One region of the Lonsdalea quercina genome, then DNA from elsewhere that is predicted to be linked to it. Evidence: predicted binding sites of a transcription regulator. Region 1 holds the regulator's gene; each other region holds the start of a gene.

What was found. Region 1 encodes PurR, which represses purine synthesis genes. Its sites were predicted from a motif close to CANGCAAACGTTTGCNTG; they were not measured.
Region 2: purE (5-(carboxyamino)imidazole ribonucleotide mutase) is a predicted target of PurR. The motif match lies at 1,592-1,609, and genes of this name have one in related genera.
Region 3: purL (phosphoribosylformylglycinamidine synthase) is a predicted target of PurR. The motif match lies at 1,521-1,538, and genes of this name have one in related genera.

Annotation. Positions count from the first base shown of each region.
Region 1 covers NZ_FNQS01000002.1:404,889-409,750, forward strand. The annotation lists gene BLU64_RS04710 (C40 family peptidase) at 1-697, shown strand, start outside; gene cydH (cytochrome bd-I oxidase subunit CydH) at 813-905, opposite strand; gene purR (HTH-type transcriptional repressor PurR) at 1,281-2,306, shown strand; gene cfa (cyclopropane fatty acyl phospholipid synthase) at 2,654-3,805, shown strand; gene BLU64_RS04725 (riboflavin synthase) at 3,854-4,501, opposite strand; gene BLU64_RS04730 (MATE family efflux transporter) at 4,767-4,862, shown strand, end outside.
Region 2 covers NZ_FNQS01000003.1:327,424-332,285, reverse strand. The annotation lists gene purK (5-(carboxyamino)imidazole ribonucleotide synthase) at 1-968, opposite strand, end outside; gene purE (5-(carboxyamino)imidazole ribonucleotide mutase) at 965-1,474, opposite strand; gene lpxH (UDP-2,3-diacylglucosamine diphosphatase) at 1,656-2,378, opposite strand; gene ppiB (peptidylprolyl isomerase B) at 2,389-2,883, opposite strand; gene BLU64_RS06675 (DoxX family protein) at 3,226-3,648, shown strand; gene cysS (cysteine--tRNA ligase) at 3,990-4,862, shown strand, end outside.
Region 3 covers NZ_FNQS01000014.1:9,679-14,540, reverse strand. The annotation lists gene purL (phosphoribosylformylglycinamidine synthase) at 1-1,424, opposite strand, end outside; gene mltF (membrane-bound lytic murein transglycosylase MltF) at 1,706-3,172, shown strand; gene tadA (tRNA adenosine(34) deaminase TadA) at 3,161-3,667, opposite strand; gene yfhb (phosphatidylglycerophosphatase C) at 3,860-4,498, opposite strand; gene murQ (N-acetylmuramic acid 6-phosphate etherase) at 4,571-4,862, opposite strand, start outside.

The DNA of each region.
Region 1 (4,862 bases):
CGGTGATGGCGATAACGACAAAAAAACCAAGCGCAACATAAAACACACGCAGACCGTAGCCCACACCTCTTCACATAAAGACGCCCCCACCCGTCAGCCCACGCCCAAGACCGTCAAACGGTTATCCCGTGGTCAATCCACGCTGACGCTAGCGAAAAAAACACCAAAACGAGGTCACGCTGCTCGGATGGATGAAGAAAAATCGACCGCCGCGCGTGTTACTCGTAATAGAAAAGAGGATGTCGACGAACCCCGCGGCCTGACACTAAGCGCGGCGCACAAGCTCCGCTCACAACGCGCTAAAGTCACCGCGCTCAACAAATTGATGAGTCAAATTGGCAAACCCTACCACTGGGGCGGCTCATCGCCGTACACCGGTTTCGATTGTAGTGGGCTGGTCTATTACGCCTACAAAGATATTGTGAAAATACCTATTCCCCGTACCGCCAATGAAATGTTTCATTTGCGCGATGCCGCGCCTATCAAGAAAAACGAGTTGGAAAGCGGCGATCTGGTCTTCTTCCGCATCAACCATCGTGGTACGGCTGACCATGTAGGCGTTTATGTTGGAAACGGACGATTTATTCAGTCGCCTCGTGCAGGTTCAGATATCAAAATAAGCAAACTCAACGAAGACTATTGGCAGGAACATTATATTGGCGCCCGCCGGGTGGTCATGCCGCAGACGGTGAGATAACTCTCGGCAATCATTTAAATGAACACAACAACGAAATAGAAAAAGGGACCGAAGCCCCTTTTTACACTATGCCCACGAGAATGATTTTCGTGAGCGCAAACCTCGGCAAAATGGCTTAAGCGCCAAATACCGCAGTAAAACTGAAGGCGATAATCACCGCCAATGCCGCGACAGTCGTCAACAGCGACATTTTTAGATTGGTATCCATTACTCTCTCCTTAATTTTAAGCACAACCCTCGGGGTCGCCAGCCGTGTCAGTATAGGGGAACGGAGTGCTATCAGCACCCAAATGATGAATATAATGTTATGAGAACGTGACCCTTCTGTTTTATCACAGTAATAACGTCCTTTTATCGTTGCAGGAGTAGAATTAACGCTTTCACTTTTCGCCCGGATCGGACAGAATTACCGGTTTACTGCTGTACGAACTCCGTTGGTCGAGCATCATTTCCTATCTTCAGGTATATCCGTCGACACCCCTCCTTCTGAAATGCATCCATCTTCAGAAAGAGACGAATTCGCGCAGGCAAACGATTAACAAGTTACTTACTGCTGCAGGAAGTAGGTTTAGGAGTCATTTAGATGGCAACGATTAAAGATGTGGCAAAACGTGCTGGCGTTTCAACCACAACCGTATCCCACGTCATTAATAAGACCAGATTCGTCGCCGAAGAAACCAAAGCCGCCGTTCACGCTGCCATTGACGAACTGCATTATTCTCCGAGCGCTGTCGCGCGCAGCCTGAAAGTCAATAACACCAAGTCTATCGGACTGCTGGCGACCTCCAGCGAGGCGCCCTATTTCGCCGAAATTATCGAATCCGTCGAAAACAGCTGCTATGCCAAAGGCTATACGCTGATTCTTTGCAACTCTCACAACGATCTGGACAAACAGCGGGCTTATCTCGCCATGCTGGCGCAAAAGCGTGTAGACGGACTGCTGGTCATGTGCGCGGAATACCCGCCTGAACTTCTGACGATGTTGGAAGGCTATCGCCATATTCCTATGGTCGTCATGGACTGGGGACAGGCACACAGCGACTTCACCGATACCGTCGTCGATAATGCTTTCGAAGGTGGATATCTTGCCGCGCAGTACCTCATTGAACGCGGCCACCGCGATATCGGGGTGATCCCAGGGTTGCAGGAGCGTAACACCGGTAGCGGACGTTATCTGGGCTTCAGAAAAGCGCTCGACGAAGCTGGCATTGATATCCGTGATGAGTGGATCGTACAAGGCGACTTCGAGCCGGAATCCGGCTACAAAGCCATGCATCAGATATTGGCGCAGAAAAGCCGCCCGACCGCCGTGTTCTGCGGCGGCGATATTATGGCAATGGGCGCCCTCTGCGCGGCTGATGAACTTGGGCTGCGCGTACCGCAGGATATCTCCATCATCGGCTACGATAATGTTCGTCATTCACGCTATTTCACCCCGGCGCTGACCACGATACATCAGCCGAAAGAACGGTTGGGGCAATCCGCGTTCGCCATGCTGTTGGACCGAATCACCAGTAAGCGTGAAACGTCCCAGGTAATCGAGGTACATCCTCGACTGATCGAGCGTCGATCCGTGGCTGACGGCCCTTTCCGCGATTATCGCCGTTAGTTATTACATCTATTTCGATTGAAATAATTACCCCCGCCTTTTCCCCTGCTTCAGCCATTTAAAGCTTGTACCGTGGTTGAAGCAGTCATAAACTTGTCACTGTCTTCTAAGACAATAACCTACGAATAAGACATACTGAGCAGTTTGCTATCCTGTCGATATAACGTGTTGCCTACTTTGGCTTTTGTGGCATGGATAGATGCCTTTCGTACCGGCTTTTCTCTTAATTTCCCCCAGTCCCTTTTTCGGGGGATAGACGATGGATCACGTCCACCGACACCTTCTGCAGGTAATTTTGTCTAAGCTGTTTCTTGCGATGATCGCTGACAGCAAGATAGGGAGAGGTTATGAGTTCATCTTATGTGGAGGAACTGGACATCCATAACACGTCCTGGTTCCAAATTGTGAAAGAAATGTTGTCTTCGGCGGACATCGCCATTAATGGCGCGCGTCCGTTCGATATACAGGTAAAAAATCCTGACCTCTATAAACGCGTGTTGCGAGAAGGCTCTCTTGGTTTGGGAGAGAGTTACATGGACGGTTGGTGGGAATGTGAAAGACTCGATATCTTCTTCCACCGCGTACTCCGGGCCGGACTTGATAACAAGCTGCCCAAACATGTTAGCGATATCGCCCGCGTTCTCATCGCCCGCCTCACCAACCTACAGTCCAAAAAACGAGCCTGGATTGTCGGAAAAGAGCATTACGATCTCGGCAATGACCTTTTCTCACTCATGCTTGACCCTTACATGCAGTATTCCTGCGGCTATTGGAAGGACGCCGAGACGCTGGAGCAGGCGCAGGAAAACAAGCTGCGCATGATCTGTGAAAAACTGCAATTGCAACGCGGCATGACTTTATTGGATATCGGCTGTGGCTGGGGGGGATTATCTGAATATGCAGCCAGGTACTATGGGGTTTCCGTCACCGGCGTGACAATTTCGCGGGAACAGCAGAGACTGGCGCAGGAGCGGTGTCGGGATCTGGACGTCACCATCCTGCTTGAAGATTATCGTGATTTAGACCGCCAGTTTGACCGCATCGTTTCCGTCGGCATGTTTGAACACGTCGGCCCCAAAAATTACGATACCTATTTCCGCGTCGTTCGCAAAAATCTGAAGCCTAAGGGATTGTTCCTACTACACACCATCGGCGCGAACAAAACCGATCTGTCCGTTGACCCGTGGATTGACCGCTATATTTTCCCTAACGGCTGTCTGCCGTCCGCGCAACATATCGCACACGCCAGCGAGCCTTACATGATAATGGAAGATTGGCACAATTTCGGCGCCGACTACGACCGCACGCTGATGGCCTGGCATGAGCGGTTCCAGCAGCATTGGCCGGCGTTGGCCAGCGCCTATTCCGCTCGTTTCCAGCGTATGTTCAGCTATTACCTGAACGCCTGCGCGGGGGCTTTCCGGGCCAGGAATATTCAGCTGTGGCAGGTATTATTCAGCACCCATGGCGTGGAAGGGGGAATTCGCGTGCCACGTTGACAGTACAGGCTGGCGGAGTCCATCGGTTTCGCCAGCCTGCAACCGCGGTCAGGCCTGAGCAGGCGTAGGAACCACGGACAGCGAAAGGTTCTGATTCGCCAGGACGCGTTCGACGGTGTCGACAATCGCCTGAGTCTGCGGATCGATTTCGATGTTGATGTGCTCGCCCAGTCGTTTTTTACCCAGCGTGGTACGCTGCAACGTCTCGGGGATCAGATGCACGCAGAAGCGGCTTTTCGTCACTTCCCCCACCGTCAAGCTGATCCCATCGATACCGACAAATCCTTTGTGCAAGATGTACTTCATCTGCGTTTCGTCTGCCGGGCGGAACCAGATCTGATGGTTGTTTTCCGAGGTCAGAATCTTCACGATCTCCGCCGTACACATGATATGGCCAGACATCACATGCCCCCCGACGTCATCACCGAATTTGGCGGCGCGCTCGACGTTAACCCAAGAGCCGACCTGCAAATCCGCCAGATTGGTTAAACGCAACGTCTCTTTCATAATATCGAAACTAACATGGTCGCCATCGATTTTCGTCACGGTTAAACAGCACCCGTTGTTGGCGATAGACGCACCTATCTGCAACCCCGGCAGCAGCGCTTGGGGCAGTTGCAGAACGTGAGTGCGGAAGTTGTTTTTTTCATTAATAGACACCACCGGCGCGGTGCCCTGAACAATACCAGTGAACATGGATTCTGCCTCTTTACAAATCAAACTCGTCTGTTGAATATCGCTGGCTTGAAATCGCCAACAAAAACGCTACCGTCAGTTTGCACGATATCGAGTGATGTGGGTAGTTAGCCTGAAAGATTTAACTGCTGAAATCACCGAGTGTAAATAGACAACTTATTGGTAATAGTGCGTTAACGCATTACAATGTGCCACTTTTTCCCAAAAAATAGGATGATGGCGTCATCTAGTGTGACGAACTGTCGATCTTCATAAAGGTGTTCGCGTGCAAAAGTATCTAACGGAAGCGCGTCAGCTGTTGGCGCTAGCGATCCCCGTCATCATTGCCCAGGTTTCACAAACGTCCATGGGTGTCGTTGAT
Region 2 (4,862 bases), on a different contig from region 1:
GGATCGCTGAGATTCAGATGCCCGACCTTCCGGCCTGGACGCACTTCTTTCTCATACCAGTGCAGATGCGTCAGCGGCAGCGTCAGCCAGTCGGCATTCACATCGGTGCCGATGAGATTGACCATCACCGACGGAGAACTGACGACGGGCGCGGGCATCGGCAAATCGAGTATCGCCCGCAAATGCAGTTCGAACTGGCTGATAGACGCGCCGTTCTGGGTCCAGTGGCCGCTGTTGTGCACGCGCGGCGCAAGCTCGTTGATCAGCAGTTGGTCGCCGACGATAAAGCACTCCATCGCCATCACGCCGACATAGCCCAGATGATGCAAAATGGCGGACAGCATCTTTTCAGCCTGCCGTTGCAAGGCCGGTTGAGGATGCGGCAGCGCGACGCTGGCGCGCAGAATGCCGTCCTGATGCAGATTGTGGGTCAGCGGATAAAATACGCAGTCGCCCTGCGCGTTGCGCGCGCCGACCAGCGACACTTCGCCGGAGAAGTTGATTCCCTGCTCGACGATGCACTCGCCGTAGCAGTCCGCGGGCAACGTCGCCTCATCACCGGGGCGCACTCGCCACTGGCCGCGGCCGTCGTAGCCGCCGACGCGGCGCTTAACGATGGCCAGCGCGCCCAAGCGGCTAAAAATGTCGGGCCAGGTGTCGGGGCTGCTCAGCAGCTGCCACGGCGCCGTCGCCAGCTGTAGTTCATCCAACAGCTGCTTCTGCGTATAGCGATCGGCAAGACGCGGGAAAATATCGCGGTTAATGAACGCAGGCTGTATCGCCAGCTGGCGAGTGAGGGCGGTTTCCGGCCAGCGTTCGATCTCTGCGGTGATGACGCTGTGCTGGTAGGGGATAGATTCAGGCTCGGCGTCCAGTCCGACAGGATAGACAGCGATGCCCAGCGGTTCGCCAGCTTGACGCAGCATGCGTCCCAGCTGGCCGTTACCCAATACGCATACCGGTTTCATACATCCTCCCGCGGATCGGAATGCTGGAGCACTTCGTCGGTTTGACGCTGACGCCAATCCGTCAAGCGCGTAGACAGTTCCCGGTCATGCAGCGCCAAAATTTGTGCGGCCAGCAGGGCGGCATTGGCCGCGCCGGCTTTGCCTATCGCCAGTGTCCCCACCGGAATGCCGCGCGGCATTTGCACGATGGAGTACAGGCTATCCACGCCGCTCAGCGCTGCGCTCTGTACGGGAACGCCCAGCACCGGCACCAGCGTTTTGGCGGCCAGCATGCCAGGCAGGTGCGCAGCACCACCGGCTCCGGCGATGATGACGTCAAAGCCGTTATCCGCCGCCGTTTCGGCAAAACGGAACAGTTTATCCGGCGTGCGGTGCGCGGACACGATTTCAACGTGGAAAGGGAGATTCAGCGTGGTGAGGATTTCTGCTGCGAACTGCATGGTGGCCCAGTCACTCTTTGAACCCATCACGATGGCGATTTTTGCCGGGGCAGCGTTGGATGACATGCCTGTAGTGCTCCTGTGAGTGTGCCTGACGCCGGTCAGTGCACAGGGTGATAAGACGCATCGCGCCGAGTCGGCGCTCCGGCGACGAGGGCGTAGAGCATACCATGCCCCTAAAGAGAGGAAAACGGTTGCGTCGAGGTGCAAGGCAGGGTTTAACGCCAAAAATGGGGAGGGACAGGATTCAGAACGGAAACGCGTGCAGCGAAATACCGTCGGGAGTGACTTTGATGACCGAGCCTTCCTCATGCCAGGCGCCAAGTACGGCCCGCTGGGCGGTCTCGCCGTCGACGGTCAGCGTATGGATCGCTGGTCGATGCGTATGACCGTGGATCAGGGTCTTGACCTGGAAGTGACGCAGCCGGTCTACGACCTGCTGAGGATTGACGTCCATGATCTCAAGCGACTTGATCTGGTTAGCCTGCTGGCTGGCTGAGCGCATGCGCGCGGCGATGCGTAGCCGCAGTCGCAGGGGCAGCCACAGAAAAAAACGTTGGATCAGCGGGTTGTGAACGCGGCGGCGAAAACGCTGGTAGGCGGCGTCGTCGGTGCACAGCGTGTCGCCGTGCAGCACCAGATACTGGCGACCATACAGCGTAATTCGGTTTTCCTCCGGCAGCAGCGTCATACCGCTCTGGCGGGCGAAGCGCTTGCCGATCAGGAAATCCCGGTTGCCGTGGATGAAGTAGCAGGGCACCCCCTGCTGATGCAACGTCCGCAGCGCAGCGGCGACGGTCTGGTGCAGCGGCTGTGGGTCGTCATCGCCTATCCAGGCGTCGAACAGGTCGCCCAGGATGTACAGCGCGTCGGCCTGCACTGCCTCTTCGCGTAAAAAACGCAGAAAACCGGCGGTAATAGCCGGTTCCTGTTCGCTCAGATGCAAATCGCCAATAAACAGCGTCGCCATGCTGGGAGAATTACTCGCTGACCGTGACGCTGGTCACGACGACATCTTCCTTCGGCACATCCTGGTGCATACCGCTGCGCCCGGTGGCTACCGCTTTGATTTTGTCGACCACGTCCAAACCTTCCACGACTTCGGCGAAAACGCAGTAACCCCAGCCGTCGGCGCGTTCGGAGCGGAAGTTCAGGAAGTCATTGTCCACTACGTTGATGAAGAACTGGGCGGTGGCCGAGTGCGGATCGTTGGTGCGAGCCATCGCCAGCGTGCCGCGGGTGTTTTTAAGCCCGTTGTTGGCTTCGTTTTTGATCGGCGCTTCGGTGATTTTCTGTTCCATACCTGGAGCAAATCCGCCGCCCTGAATCATAAAGCCATCGATCACGCGGTGAAAAATGGTGTTGTTGTAGAAGCCGCTACGGCAGTATTTCAGAAAGTTTTCAACGGTAGCTGGCGCTTTGTCCGCGAAGGTATTGATGACGATATCGCCATGGTTGGTATGAAACGTAATCATAATGATGAATCCTACTTAGCCATAGTACATAGAATAAAAGGGAGGTTTACAGAGGCGGTGTGCCACCAAGAGCGCTCTTATAACATAAGTGAATGCCTGAGTCAGCAAAGGCCGCCTCGCGCGAGCGCCTCGCGGCGGGGGCGGGGGCCATCAGCCAGCGGCGTGACACGCGCTTGGGCTTCAACTTTGCCGTACGATCCGCAACCAGAGAACGGGGTCATTTAACCGTCGCTGCAACAGGGGAAGAAACGATTTTTCAAACGTGACGCGGCGATCGGTAAAAGGCCCCGGATTAAGTGATAATCATTCTCCTTAATCAAGTAATCACAAGGGAGGTGCATGATGCTTAACGGGTTCAATTCACTCTTTGACAGGCCGGATTTCGGCAAGCTGGTACTGCGTGTTTCTTTCGGTGCCATGATGCTGTTCCACGGCGTTCATAAGTTGATCGCGGGTATTGACGGCATCCAGTCGATGGTGATGGCGCATGGGCTGCCCGGTATTGTCGGTTACGGCGTCTATGTGGGTGAAGTGATCGCGCCGGTGTTGATGATTTTGGGCATTCTGACCCGGCCGTCCGCGCTCATTTTTACGCTCACCATGTTAGCCGCGTATGGGCTGACTGACCTGAATGCGGCCCTCACGCTGGACAAGACCGGCGCATGGGGCATTGAGAGCATGGCGGTGTACTTTTTTGCCGGTCTCGCCATCTTGATGCTCGGCGGCGGTCGTTACTCGCTGGCGTCCAATCCCCGTTGGCGGTAACTCGACATCGATCCTGATGCCAGAAGACATAAAGGAAAACCGCGCCTGAGACGAGGCAGTGCGCGCGACTAAGAGACAAAAAGTCTTACCCCTTTCATGTGAGGGGTTATTTTCCCGCCTTACCCTCGCCCGATCCGCCGGTCGGGCTTTTGTTTTTGCACGTAAAAATCTTTTTCTCAGGATGAAATAACTGCCGCCGCTCAATGGTACCGATCTTGCAATAGGTCAGGGTTCGGGGTTCAATACGCAGCCTGGGCCTGAAACTCCGGGCCACCCATACTTTTATGCGCGTACCGCAAAACAGTGATGCTTATATCCTGCGAACACCATGGAATGTCCCGATGCTAAAGATTTTTAATACCCTGAGTCGTCAAAAAGAGGAATTCAAACCCATTCACGCTGACAAAGTCGGTATGTATGTGTGCGGGATAACCGTTTACGACCTGTGTCACATCGGTCACGGGCGGACTTTCGTGGCGTTCGACGTGGTATCGCGTTACCTGCGTTATCTCGGCTACGAAGTCAAGTATGTTCGCAATATTACGGACATTGACGACAAAATCATTCAGCGCGCGGCTAAAAACGGCGAAACCATCGAGCAATTGACCGACCGCATGATCGCCGAGATGCACGCCGATTTCAGTGCGCTGAATATTCTTCCGCCGGACGTCGAGCCGCGCGCCACCCGGCATATCGATGAAATCATCGCGCTGGTGCAGCAGTTGATGGAACGTAATCACGCCTATGTGGCGAAGAACGGCGACGTGATGTTCGCGGTCGAAACCGATGCGGATTACGGCATTCTGTCTCGTCAGGATTTGGACCAGTTGAAGGCGGGCGCGCGGGTTGAAATCGCGGACGTCAAACGCAACCCAATGGATTTCGTGTTGTGGAAGATGTCGAAAGCTGGCGAACCGAGCTGGCCGTCGCCGTGGGGCAACGGTCGTCCCGGCTGGCATATTGAATGCTCCGCTATGAACTGCAAGCAGCTGGGTGAACACTTCGACATCCATGGCGGCGGTTCGGATCTGATGTTTCCGCACCATGAAAACGAAATTGCTCAGTCCACCTGCGCCCATGGCGGCGAATACGTCAACTACTGGATGCACTCCGGCATGGTGATGGTCGATCGGGAAAAGATGTCCAAATCCCTGAACAATTTTTTCACCGTTCGCGACGTATTGGCGCACTACGATGCTGAAACCATTCGCTAT
Region 3 (4,862 bases), on a different contig from region 1:
ATCTCCGGGTTATCGCGCTGTACAGAAGCGAAGTCCAGATCGGCATCGGACTGTCCGGAAGTCATGGAAGAGGCCGCGCCGCCGCCCAGACCGATATTCATTGCCGGTCCGCCCAGCACGATCAGCTTCGCGCCGACGGAGATCTCGCCTTTTTGCACGTGATCCGCACGAATGTTGCCGATCCCGCCCGCCAGCATGATGGGTTTGTGGTAACCGCGCACTTCCGTACCGTTGTGGCTGTCGACCGACTCCTCATAGGTGCGGAAGTAACCGGTCAGGGCCGGACGGCCGAATTCATTGTTGAACGCCGCCCCGCCCAGCGGGCCTTCCAGCATGATATCCAGCGCGTTGACGATGCGATCCGGCTTACCGAAGTCCTGCTCCCACGGCTGAATGAAGTCAGGAATACGCAGGTTGGAGACGGAAAAACCGACCAGTCCGGCTTTCGGCTTGGCGCCGCGTCCGGTCGCGCCTTCATCACGAATTTCGCCGCCGGAGCCGGTTGCGGCCCCCGGCCACGGCGAGATGGCGGTGGGATGGTTATGAGTTTCCACTTTCATCAGAATATGCGCGTCTTCCTGATGATATTCATAGCGGCCCTGCGGGTTGGGGAAAAAACGTCCCACGGCGGAGCCTGTCATGACGGCGGCATTGTCTTTATAGGCGGACAACACGAAATCCGGCGTCTGTTCATAGGTGTTTTTAATCATTTTGAACAGAGATTTGGGCTGCTTTACGCCGTCGATAACCCAGTCTGCGTTGAAGATTTTGTGTCGGCAGTGTTCCGAGTTGGCCTGCGCGAACATATAAAGTTCGATGTCGGTCGGATTTCGGTTCAGACGGGTAAACGCGTCGATCAAATAGTCGATTTCGTCTTCCGCCAGCGCCAGTCCGAGACGCAGGTTGGCGGCTTCGAGCGCCTGACGCCCTTCCGTTATCACGTCCACCCGCTGAAGCGGCGCAGGTTCGTGCTGCGCAAATAGACGCTCCGCCTGCTGTAGCTCGCTAAACACCGCCTCCATCATACGGTCGTGCAACAGTTCACTCAGCGACCGCCACTGCGCTTCATTCAGTGTCGGCGCGTGAATATAGAAGGCCAGTCCGCGTTCCAGACGGCGAACGGTGTTCAGACCGCAGTTGTGCGCGATGTCCGTGGCTTTGGAAGACCAGGGAGAGAGGGTGCCGGGACGAGGCGTGACCAATAGCAGGTGACCTGAGGGATCGTGTTCGGGGAGTGAAGGACCGTATTTCAGCAGGCGGGCCAGCTGCGTTTTTTCATCGGTGCTTAACGGTGCGGTCACGTCGGCAAAATGCACATATTCGGCGTAAATATCGCTGACGGGAAGAAGATTGTCTTTGCAACGCGCCAATAGTTTGTTGATACGAAAAGCCGATAAAGCCGGGGAACCACGCAGTATTTCCATCATTTCACATTCTCTCGTCTTCGATGCACCGATAGCGGGGCACCATGGCGCTACAGGAGGGGGGAACGCGGCACATTATAGAGAATACCGACGCGCGACGAAACCGTTTGCGCGGCAATAGTCGAACATCTTTGTTGTTAGGTGACCAATTCGTTACCGGGGCAATAAAAGTTGCACCCTGGCGGTTTGTTACGCAAAATGCCCCGACTCTGGGACACTCAGTATAAGAAACTGCCTAATAGACAGACAGGCCTTCAGGCCGCCGAGAGACATCAAATTCTTTGAAGCGTTTAACGATAAATTATTTTTTCATCGGGGTGATTGCACTGTTATTGGCATTGGCGCTATGGCCAAATATTCCTTGGCGCAGCAGCCAGGACGACCAACTCAGGCAAATCCTTTCACGTGGTGAGCTACGTGTCAGTACGGTTGTTTCTCCACTGACCTACTCCCTACACCGTGGCTCCCCGTCAGGACTCGACTATGAACTGGCTAAACGATTCGCCGATTACCTCGGCGTCAAGCTGGTCGTTTCCACACGTCGGAACATTGATGAATTATTCACCGATCTCGACAACGGCGACGCCGATATGTTGGCGGCGGGTCTGATTTACAGCGATGATCGAACGCAGTCGTTCCGTGCCGGCCCCTCTTACTATTCCGTCTCACAGCAGCTGGTGTATCGATTAGGCTCACCGCGTCCCACGTCGCTTGGCAAGCTCAAAGGCCGACTTGCGGTATTGTCCGGCTCTGCGCAAATATCCACGTTGCGCGAGCAGCGGTCCAAACAGTTTCCGAACCTGACCTGGGAAACCAGCACCAACGTCTCCGAGCTGGATCTGCTTAAGCAGGTGGTCGATGGACGGCTCGATTACACGATTGCCGACTCTATCAGCGTCGGATTGTTGCAACGTATCTACCCGCAATTGGCCGTCGCATTTGATCTCAGCGATGAAGAGCCGGTGAACTGGTATATGCGCCAGACCCACGACGATAGCCTGTCCGCCGCCATGCTGGACTTCTTCAGCCGGATTGCTGAAGACGGCTCGCTGGCGCGTCTGGAAGAGAAATATCTGGGTCACGTCGGGGAGTTCGACTACGTGGACACCACTACGTTTCTGAATGCGATCGACAACACTCTGCCGGGGCTGCGGTCGCTGTTTGAGCGCTATGCCACGGAGATGGACTGGAAGCTGCTGGCCGCCATCTCTTATCAGGAGTCGCACTGGAATCCGCTGGCGACCTCGCCTACCGGCGTACGCGGTCTGATGATGTTAACGAGGACCACGGCGGAAAGCCTGGCAGTGGTCGACCGGCTGAATCCCGAGGAGAGCATTCGCGGCGGCGCAAAGTACCTGTCGCTGATGATGCAACGTATGCCGAACTCCATTCCGGACGACGAGAAAATCTGGTTTGCGCTGGCGGCTTACAATATGGGTTACGCCCATTTGATGGATGCGCGCAAGTTAACGGAGAAGCAGAAAGGCGATCCAAACAGTTGGGCGGACGTTAAAATGCGGCTGCCGATGCTAAGCCAGAAACGCTATTATCAGCAAACCGCCAACGGCTACGCGCGTGGTCACGAAGCTTACAACTATGTGGAAAATATCCGTCGTTATATGATCAGCCTGGTCGGCTACCTGACGGAAAAAGAAAATAAGGCCCAGCACGTTAAGCAGGCGGGTGAAGGCTATCCCGCAGTCTCTCCGGCGCTGGTGCAGTCCGGAATGTCTTCATCAGGGAAGTGATGCTCCTTTGGCCGCCGCACGGCGTGCCTTTTGCTCTTTCCGACGTTGCCGGAAAAAGTCGCTCAACTGCGTTGAACAGGCTCCCGCCAGCACGCCCGAGGTAATTTCAATCTGATGATTCATGCCCGGGTGACGCAAAATATCCACCAGCGATCCGGCCGCGCCCGTCTTGGCGTCGGCGGCGCCGTAAACCAAACGCCCGATGCGACTGTGCACCATCGCTCCCGCACACATCACGCACGGCTCCAGCGTGATATACAGCGTGCTGTTCAGCAGACGATAGTTTTGCGCCACGCTTCCACCTTGCCGCAACGCCATGATCTCGGCGTGCGCGGTGGGATCGTGCTGACCGATAGAGCGGTTCCAGCCTTCGCCAATGACCTGGTTGTCCAGCACCAGCACCGCGCCAACGGGAACTTCGCCTTCATCCCAGGCTCGTTGCGCCAGCGTCAGCGCATGCTGCATCCAGAATTCATCATCATTTACGCGGTTCATCGTGCCTCTTTTACCCGTCAATTCCCCTAAGCGGCGGGCATTATACTCGAAATAAGTCGAGTTGCAGGATGGCGGCAAAACGGCGAACACCGATACGCTTACGCCCGTCAGTGATTCAGGCGATCGATCGCCGCCAACGCACCTGCAACGAAAAGTATGACAAGTCTGTATACGCCATTCCGCGTGGAGGCATTACTCCAGCTGTTGCAAACTCCCCTGCGGCGTTACCCGCCAGCGGTGTTCGCAGAAATAGAGCAGCGGGTTATCCTGTTTGCTGTCGCTGTAACCGCTGTAGAGCTTCAGCGGAGCGCCCAGTTGGCGTTCCATCTGCACGACTTTTTCCCGGCCCAGACAGCGTAACGTGAGTACCCACCCGCCATAGCGGCGGGAGATTTGACTGCCCATCAGCCGTACACCCGGCAGAAAGGGGGCGTCGCGGTAAACCGCTTCCACCAGCCGTTGCGGAGAACCGGTGACCAGCCACACCTCTGCATCGCTGGCGCTCAGATAAGTGGTCAGCCGTTGCTGTACCTCAGGAAACGGCGTCACCTGCTGACGAAAACTATCCACGAACGCTTTTTCCAGCTGTTCGAGCTTCGCCTCGCCGCGGCCCACCGTGATGGCCCACAACAAACAGCTCATCGGCCAGCGAGCCGCCCTGCCCCTGCACAGCAGCGAGAGCATGACGACCGGCAGCACGGGGATAACCACCAGTAGATTCAACGGCAAACGCCGGATCAGAAAACGCAGAAAACTGCCAAACATATCCTGCTGATGCAGTGTGCCGTCCAAATCAAAAAATACGATGCGCAAATGTTGCTTATCGTTCAAAACCGGCTCCTTAAGTAGGACGGGAGCATCCCGCCTCGTTTTGCTGTCATGGGTTGTGAAAAGCGGATTGCGCTATTCCTGTATGGCGTCTCGCAGGTATCCCTGATGCCGCGCCAGTTTTTCCTGCGCCTGAGCGGCGTCGCAACCGGTCAGAAGCATCACGATAGCCGGTTTGACCTCATACCCCGTCTGTTCCAGCGCCCGCCGCGCGATGTCGCGCTCCACGCCGGAGGCTTCAACAACAATACGACAGGCGCGATCCACCAGCTTGGCATTGGTCGCTTTCACATCCACCATCAGATTTTGGTACACCTTGCCCAATCTCACCATCGCACCAGTGGAAATCATATTCAGCACCAGCTTC